One region of the Paraburkholderia sp. BR10141 genome, then DNA from elsewhere that is predicted to be linked to it. Evidence: riboswitches for the same ligand, from Rfam matches in the RefSeq annotation. Region 1 holds a riboswitch; the other holds the start of a gene.
What was found. A riboswitch is a leader RNA that binds a small molecule or an ion and turns the genes downstream of it on or off. The one in region 1 is predicted to bind cobalamin.

Region 1 (4,415 bases):
CGACTGCCATTTCACCCCCGGCACGACGAGCAGCGAGAAGTACGGCGAAGCCATCGGATCGACGTCGTCGAGCGGGACGATGCGCTGGTTCGCCATGGTTGCGCGCTCGACATACAGCGCGCGATGCGCGAGGTCCAGTTCGCCCAGCACGCGGCGCACCTTGTCGAAATTGCGGCCCAGCTTCATGATCACGGCGGCATCCGCGTCGGCCAGGCGCCGGCGCAATTCGTCCTCGGGCAGCACGCCCGAGAGTACGGCGAGGCTCTGGTTGCGGTAGACGAGCGGCACGCCCAGCACCGCCGCGCCGCCCAGCATCGAGCACACGCCCGGCACGACTTCGGCCTCGTAGTGTGCGGCGAGCCGGTCGTGCAGATACATGTACGAGCCGTAGAAGAACGGATCGCCTTCGCAGATCACGGCCACGTCGCGTCCGGCGTCGAGATGGCGCGAAAGCGTTTGCGCCGCGCCGTCGTAGAAGTCGGCGATGATCGCTTCGTACGAGAGCGGCGGTTCGAGCGCTTCGGTCGTCACGGGGTACACGAGCGGCAGGCGTTCCTGCTCCGCTTCGAGATGGGCCTCGACGATGCCGAACGCATTGCCTTTCTTGCCCTTCGCGACGAAATACGCGACCACGGGCGCGGCCTTGAGCAGGCGCAGCGCCTTGAGCGTGAGCAGTTCGGGGTCGCCGGGGCCGACGCCAATGCCGTGCAGACGTCCTTTGCGGATCATTTATTCGGTCTCCGAAGCGAGTGCGTTGACGGCGGCGGCGGCCATCGCGCTGCCGCCGCGGCGGCCGTGCACGACGACGAAGGGTACGCCGTGACTTTCGGCTGCAAGCTGCGCCTTGGACTCGGCCGCGCCGACGAAGCCGACGGGAAAGCCGAGGATGAGCGCGGGGCGCGGAGCGCCGGCGGCAATCATGTCGAGCAGATAAAAGAGTGCGGTGGGCGCATTGCCGATTGCAACGACGCTGCCTGCGAGATGCGGCCGCCACAGTTCGAGCGCGGCTGCCGAGCGCGTGTTGCCGATCTCGCGCGCGAGATCCGGTACAGCTGGATCGTCGAGCGTGCAGATCACAGCGTTGTTCGCCGGCAAGCGCGCGCGCGTCACGCCGTAAGCGACCATTTTTGCGTCGCAGAGAATCGGCGCGCCGCCCGCGAGCGCGTTGCGGCCCGCTGTGCCCGCGCCTGCGGAAAATGCGAGGTCGGCGGCCACATCCACCATGCCGGATGCGTGAATCACGCGCACGGCAAGTTTTTCGAGGTCGGCGGGAATGCGCGAGAGGTCGGCTTCGGCGCGGATCGTCGCGAACGACTCGCGATAGATCGCCTGGCCGTCGCGAATGTAATCAGACATCTTGGTTACTCCGGGGCCGCTGCGCGAGTGCAAGCGCAGCGGCTTCGATCGTCAGGTTGCGCGCGATGAGTTGGCCAAAGCGCTGGCCGAAGCCGCTTTGCGTGTCGTCGCGCTGGTACAGGTCGTAGTGGTCCGGGGTGCTGGCGAGCAACGTGAACGGCGCGCAATGCGCGGCCGCGCAGGAGCGCTCGCAGCCGCTCAGGTGGGCTTCGGCGTCGGGCGGCAGCATTGCGGCGAGGCGCTGTGCGTCTGCCTTCGTGTCCGCGCGGCTTTTTGCACATCCCGTCGAGCCCGTGCACGCGACGAGGCGCGCGAGCGGGTCGGCGCGGGAGGCGATGAGACCGAGCGCGTCCAGGCGTTCGAGCGCGGCGGGCATGGCGTGCGCGGGCACATTCGGCAGCAGGACGCCTTGCCAGGGCGTCGCGCGCAATGTCGCGTCGCCCGAGTCTTCCGCGAGCGCGGCAAGTGCGCGCAGCGTTGGCGCGTCGATACGGCCGAGCACGGGCTGCGCGCCCACGTAGCCGCTGCCGTCGGCGTGCAGCGCGTGTGCGCCGAGGCGCAAGCCGGCGGGGCTCGCCGCGCGGCGCCAAGCGGGCAGCGTGGCGTCGTCACGCGTCAACGTGAAGTCGCCATGCTGTTGCGCGCGCTGTAGCAGCGAGTCGAGCGAATGAGTGGCGAGGACGTCGCGCATGCGTGTGGCGTCCGCGCCCGCGAGATCGAGGAACGCATGCAACAGCGCGCGCATCGATGCGCAAACGTCTTCGGCCGCGAGCGTGCCGACTGGCTGCGCCGTGGGGCGACCTGCGAGGCCCACCGCGAAGCGCACCGTTGCGCCATAAGGCAGCGCGGCGAGCCAGATGTCGTGCGGATGCTCGAGCATCGCCACACGTTCACCGCCGTCGAGTTGCAGCGCGAACTTGGGCGAGAGCGCGGCAAAGCGTGGCTCGCGCTGCATCATGTCGATGAGCGCGGCGGCGAGTTCCGTCGTGTCGCACAACGCGTCAGGGTCGAGGCCCGCGAGCGGACTCAGCATCACGTTGCGCAATTCGTCGGCGGCGCATGCACGCTCGACCGGGCTCGCGGCGTCGATGCCGGCAGGGCCGAGGCCTGCGTCGATCAGCGCGGCGCTCAATGCCGCTTCTTCGCCGGCGCGCACGCCGCGAATCTGCACGTTCGCGCGATTGGTTAGATCGAGTACGCCGTTCGCGTGCGTCGACGCTGCGTCGGCGAGGGCCCGCGCACGCGCGGAGCTCAGCACGCCGCCAGGCAGACGGATGCGGCACAGGCCGCCGTCACGCGCCGCGACCACGCGCAGGAGCCCCGGGCACGCCGAGGGGCGGAGCATGGCCAATGCGGCAGCGGGCGAGACAGGCTTCGTTTCGTGTTTCAAGGCATTACCGGGTAAGCATCACGCTGGAGCGGCGCGCTGCCCGCACGGCAGGCGGGAAACGGCAGCGGTATCGGTACACCCCGTCCGATATGGGTTCGCGCGAACAGTCGGCCGGCAGGTCTCCTGGCTCGCAGGTCGTGAACCGCATCGGCCTTCCCGGTAAAACCAGTGGCTCGGGTGGATGCGGTCTCGCTGCTCACAGTCGCGGGGCGGCCACAGCTTGCTGTGTTCCCTTTTTGCGATCCGGAGTTGGCGCTTCAGCGCTTGCTCCGGTCCCATGCAAAACTGCCTTAAAGGCGCCGGCGGACACGGTATTATGCCCGTTTTCACGCGTGCTCCGCCCCACAATAGGGCTGCGGGCCGTGGCGGTGTAGAGAAACAGGCAACGGCGGGAGAACGAATGCAGGGCAAGCAGGTATGGCTGACGGTGGTGGGCATCGGCGACGATGGATACGCGGGGCTCGGGCGCGACGCGCGGCGCGTGCTGTTCGACGCGGCCATCGTGACGGGTGGCGAACGCCATCTGGCGATGCTGCCCTCGCGCGTGCGTGCACGGCGCGAAGCGTGGCCGCAGCCGTTCAGCGTGGAGGCGCTGCTTGCCTACCGCGAATCAAATCTGTCCGTATGCGTGCTCGCGAGCGGCGACCCCATGCTGTTCGGCGTGGGCGCGACACTCGCGCGCCGCGTGGTGCCCGGTGAAATGCGCGTGCTGCCCGCGCCTTCATCGCTCTCGCTCGCGGCGGCGCGCAAGGGGTGGGCGCTGCAAGATACGGCGATGGTCTCGCTCGTCGGCCGTCCGCTCGATGCGCTGCGCCGCCATCTCTACGCGCGCTCGCGCGTGCTCGCGTTGAGCGCGGATGGGCGCACGCCCGCGGCGCTTGCCGCGTTGCTCGCCGAAGCGGGCTTCGGCGCCACGCGTCTTGCCCTGTTCGAGCATCTGGGCGGCCCGCTCGAACGCCGCATAGAAGGCCGCGCCGATGCGTGGCACGTTGAAGAAGCCGCGGCGCTCAATCTGGTCGCGTTCGAATGCGAGAGCGATAGTGCGCAGACGCTCGCGCGCGGCTGGACGCTCACGCCAGGCCTCCCCGACGACGCCTACCGACACGACGGTCAGATCACGAAGCGCGACGTGCGCGCGCTCACGCTCGCGCGTCTCGCGCCGACGCCCGGCGCGTTGCTGTGGGACGTGGGCGCGGGCAGCGGCTCGATCGGCATCGAATGGATGCGTTCGCACGCCGCTTGCCGCGCGATCGCGATCGAGGCGAACGCCGAGCGTCAACGCTTCATCGAGCACAATCGCGCGGCGTTGGGCGTGCCGGGTTTGCAACTCGTTGCGGGCCGCGCGCCCGACGCGCTCGCAGGACTCGCCGCGCCCGACGCGGTCTTTATCGGCGGCGGCGTGACCGTACCCGGCGTGCTGGACGCGTGCTGGGCGGCGCTCGCGAGCGGCGGGCGGCTCGTCGCGAACGCGGTGACGTTGCAGAGCGAAGCGGCACTCGTGGCATGGCGCGCGCAGCACGGCGGCGCGCTCACGCGCGTCGGCATCGGCGAGGCGCAGCCGCTGGGCGGCTTCGACACCTGGCGTCAGGCCTTGCCCGTCACGCTTTACGAGGCCGTCAAGCCATGACGGCGCGCATCCTGCTGCTCGGCGGCACCGGCGATGCGCTGG
Region 2 (4,415 bases), on a different contig from region 1:
CTCGTGCCCGAGCGTTACCAGGAAATGGCGAGCCGCGGCCTCGAGCTCGGCGAAAACCGCATTCTCGCGGGCATGCATTCGCCGCTCGACGTGATCGGCGGCCGCATGTTCGCGCTGGCCGCCACTGCCGCGAATCTCTACGATCCCGCGAACGCCACGCTCAAGAGCGCGGCCTATGCGCAGGCGCACAGCGCGCTCGAACAGGCCACCGGCACGAGCGCCACGACCTTCCCCGCCTTCGCGCATTCGTCCACGACCGCGACCGACCGCTTTGCCGACTATGCGACCAACAAGTCGGAGTTCGCGCGCCGCATGACGTTCGGTTTCAGCCAGATCGAATCCACCGAAGCGCCGCCCGTCGTGCCCAAGGGCGCCGAGGTACTGCTCGAAACGCGCTTCCCGTACCTGAGCGCCGACCAGCGCCGCATCGTGCTGAAGACGACCGAAGTCGTCTCGGGCTATCCGGTCATGGACGACGCCGAGGGCTGGGGCCGTCTGAACATGTTTAGTGCTGCAGATGGTTATGGTGCGTTCAACGGCAATGTGATCGTGGCGATGGACGCGACCCAGGGCGGCTTCAACGCCGCCGACACCTGGCGCAACGACATCGCCGGCACGGGCAAGCTCACGCTGCAGGGCAGCGGCACGCTCACGCTTGCGGGCAATAACAGCTACACGGGCGGCTCACAGGTGAGCGGCGGCATGCTCGCTGCAGCGTCGACCACGGCCTTCGGCAACGGCGACGTGTACGTCGGGTCCGGCGGCGGCGTGACCGTGGCGACGAGCGCACCGTTGACGGTGGCGGGCAAGTACACGCAGCTCGACGGCACGACGCTCGAACTCGATATCGACGGCAACGGCGGCGGACGCCTGCGTGTGGGCGGCCAGCTCACGGTGGCGGGCGGCACGCTGCATGTGAAGTTCGTGAACGGCTATACGCCGAAAGCGGGCGACACGATCGACGTGATCGACGGCAACGGCGCATCGGTGAAATTCGCGACGGTCACGGTCGATGGCTTCAAGGCCACGCCGGTTTATTCTTCGACCGGCGTTTCGGTGAAGCTCTCGGCTTCGTGACGTAGCCACGCAGTATAAAGGCCCCGAATCGCAACGGTTCGGGGCCTTTTTTACGCATCAGAAGCGATGCCGGATGCCCGCGGCCACGAGCACCTGGTTGCGGCCGCCCGACGGGTCGCAGGTGTTGATCATCGCAAGCGCACCGGACGACGCGCGCTGATAGATCGCCTCGGTATAAACGTCCGTGCGTTTGGACAGTTGATAGCCGGCCTGCAGCGCGCCTTGATGCCAATGCGCGGAGGTCGCGCCCGTGTAGGCATACATGCCCGCCAGCGAGAACGCGGGCGTCACCTGCCATAGCGCATTCACTTCGTAATTGCTGAATGCGACCGAAGGCAAGGGCGCGCCGCCGTCGGCCTCGCTGACACGGGTATGAATGGAACGCGACCAGGCCGCGCCAAGCGTGACGTCGCCGAGCGCGTAGCTCATGCCCGCGCCGATGGTGTCTTCGCGCTGCACCGCGACCTCGGTCGGCACGAGGCCCGCACCCGGCAGCACCGATGTATCGTACGCACCCACCGAAGAGGCGCCGCGTCCGTTGATGTGCATCCACGCCACGCCTGCGCTGAACGGGCCGCCTTCGTAATGGACGCCGAAGCCGTAAGCGCGATTTTGCGCGAAGCGCCCCGCCTCGTTCGAAAACGCGTACATCGCGCCGGCGCTGAAACCACCGTACGTTGCGCTCGCGTACTTCACGGCGTTCGAGGCGAGCCACGAATTGTTGGCGTTGTCGTTGTCGAACGGATGCGCGAATGCCGTGCCGCCTGCGCCGCCCGTTAGTGTGAACGGGGCGAAGTAGTCGTGCATCGTGTCGTACTGGCGGCCCAGCGTAATCGTGCCGAGTCGTTCGGATTGCAGACCAACGTAGAACGGATGGTCGTTGAAGGCTTCGCCAGAGGTGGACGAGAAGCCGCGCTCGAGGCGAAAGATCGCGGCGTTGCCGCCGCCGAGGTCCTCAGTGCCCTGCAGGCCCCAGAAGCTGCCGTCGACAAGACCCGAGCCTGCACGATATTGGGTGCGGCCGCCAACGTCGCTGACATAGTCGACGCTCGCGTCCATCTCACCGTACAACGTGACCTGCTGCGCCGAGGCGCCAGCGCCGGTGAATGCCAATGCCGTCCCACCCAGGACGGCGAGAATGTTCTTGTTCATGAGTCTTCTTGTTTGTGTAGGTGGGATTGCGTGGACGAGCGCCGTCCGCCCCCGCTCGATGCGGCGAGGACGTAGCGAGGTCTGACTTCTGGCTCGATTGACCGCCGGTCACAGTGGCGCGACCGCGCCGGATTCTCACCGGCTTCCCTGCTGCGTTTCGCTTGTGCAGCGCCTACGCGCGAAAAACAGCCGCAAGGATAGCGTAAGTTGCGGGAGCAGCCAAACCGGGTGTTTTTGCCACACGACGCTCGTCAAAGGTTGACGCACCGATTGCGCGGCCCTTACCCTTGCGCCCTGATGGTTCCCGGCGACGGGATCAAAAGGGAACGCAGTGCAAGACTGCGGCTGCCCCCGCAACTGTAAGCGGCGAGTCCATGCCAGAGAAGGCCACTGGGAAACCGGGAAGGCCGGCTGCGGATGTCGACCCGCGAGCCAGGAGACCTGCCATCAACCGAGTCCAGCAGCCGCAGCGGGCGGGGATCCCCAATGCGCAAGCACCGCCCACGTGGCGATCGCCCGTTGCACGGACAGCCCGTATTTCAGGAGCTGTTTCCAGCCACCGCATCATGAAGTTTCGCCAATTCGTATTGACCTCCGCCGCGCTCGCCTGGGCGTGGCAAACCGCGCATGCCGCCGACGCCGCCAATGCATCGTCCGCCCAGGCGCCGCAGCAAGCCGGCGGCGACACCACGCTGCCCAATATCCTCGTCGTGGGCGACGCACAGCACCTGCCACAATCGTTCGATCAGCGCTATGCAACCACCCAGGTGCTCACGCGCCAGGACCTCGACCGCGTTTCCCCCGTCGACCCCAGCATCGCGCAGGCGCTCGCCACGCTGCCGGGTGTCACCGTCTCGCAGACCGGCGGCCCGGGGTCGTACACGGGGGTGAGCATTCGCGGCTCGTCGGCCGACCAGGTGGCCGTGTTCATCGACGGCATACGCATAGGCTCCGTCACCACGGGCACGGCCGAATGGGCCGATCTTGCGACTGCCTCGTTCGACCGGGTCGAGGTGATCTCCGGCCCCGCGGCCGCCTCGTTCGGCGCGGATGCCATGGGCGGCGTCGTGCAGCTCTTCACGCGCCATGCGTCGAACCAGCCGAACCAGACCACCGTCTCGTTCGGCGGCGGCTCGAACAAGACCTTCGACACGCAGGTGCGCACCTCGGGCACAATCCCATCGACAGGGCCGCTTTCCGCACTGAGCGGCCTCACCTACTCGCTGGGCCTGCACGACTACAACACGGCGGGCATCGACGCGACGCAGCCCGGGGCCTACGGCCACGAAGACGGCCGCAATCCATACCACGCGCAGAACCTGGACGCGCGCCTCGGCTACGCGCACGACAACTGGTCGATCTCGACCTTCGCGCTCTACCACCGCTCCGATCTCTCCTACGACAACGCGGGAGGCAACGACCGGCAGCGCGACACGCAGCTCACGACCGGTCTCGCGTTCCACCTCGACATCACGCCGACCACGCAGCTCGACCAGTCGGTGGGTTACGCGACGGATCGTCAGTTTCTCTATTCGAACGACCCGACGATCCCCTCCGACGAGATCGACTCGACGCGCTTTTCCACCTCCACGTCGATCACGCATCAGGAAAGAGGCCATACGCTCTTCGGCATGCCGCTCGACGGCGAGACCAAGCTCGCCTACGACTACACCCGCGAGCTGGCGTTCCTGCCCGTGGACGTGCCGGGCGGCCTGCCCGCGCGCAACGATTCGGCCGTGTCGATGCATCAGTCGTCCACGCTCGGACCCGTCACGCTGTTTCTGGCGGGGCGGCACGAAATCGTGCAGGGGCAATCGGTGAATACGGGCAACGTCGCGCTCTCGTGGGCCATCACGCCGGTCTACACGGCGCGCGTTTCGTACGGCAATGCGTTCCGCCTGCCGACGTTCAACGACCTCTACTATCCGGGCTACTCGAATCCCAACCTGCTGCCCGAGCGCAGCGACTCGGTCGAAGCCGCGCTCGATGCCACCACTTCCATCGGCACGTTCACGGCGGCCGTGTACGACACGCGCGTGCACGATCTCATCACGTACAACTCGCAGACCTTCCTGCCCGTGAACGTGGGCCGCGCGCACATTCAGGGTCTCGACCTCTCGTACAAGGGCACGCTCGGCCAGTACACGCCGGTGAGCCTTACGGTGGGGATTCTGAATCCGCAGGAC

Region 2: another riboswitch for cobalamin. It lies ahead of ACOJB8_RS04505 (porin); the one in region 1 lies ahead of cobG (precorrin-3B synthase).

Annotation. Positions count from the first base shown of each region.
Region 1 covers NZ_JBMIQH010000009.1:146,513-150,927, reverse strand. The annotation lists gene ACOJB8_RS15220 (precorrin-2 C(20)-methyltransferase) at 1-729, opposite strand, end outside; gene cobJ (precorrin-3B C(17)-methyltransferase) at 1-10, opposite strand, end outside; gene ACOJB8_RS15215 (precorrin-8X methylmutase) at 730-1,356, opposite strand; gene cobG (precorrin-3B synthase) at 1,349-2,701, opposite strand; cobalamin riboswitch at 2,843-3,035, opposite strand; gene cbiE (precorrin-6y C5,15-methyltransferase (decarboxylating) subunit CbiE) at 3,147-4,373, shown strand; gene ACOJB8_RS15200 (cobalt-precorrin-6A reductase) at 4,370-4,415, shown strand, end outside.
Region 2 covers NZ_JBMIQH010000002.1:404,315-408,729, reverse strand. The annotation lists gene ACOJB8_RS04510 (acid phosphatase) at 1-1,077, shown strand, start outside; gene ACOJB8_RS04505 (porin) at 1,135-2,229, opposite strand; cobalamin riboswitch at 2,287-2,420, opposite strand; cobalamin riboswitch at 2,511-2,692, shown strand; gene ACOJB8_RS04500 (TonB-dependent receptor domain-containing protein) at 2,796-4,415, shown strand, end outside.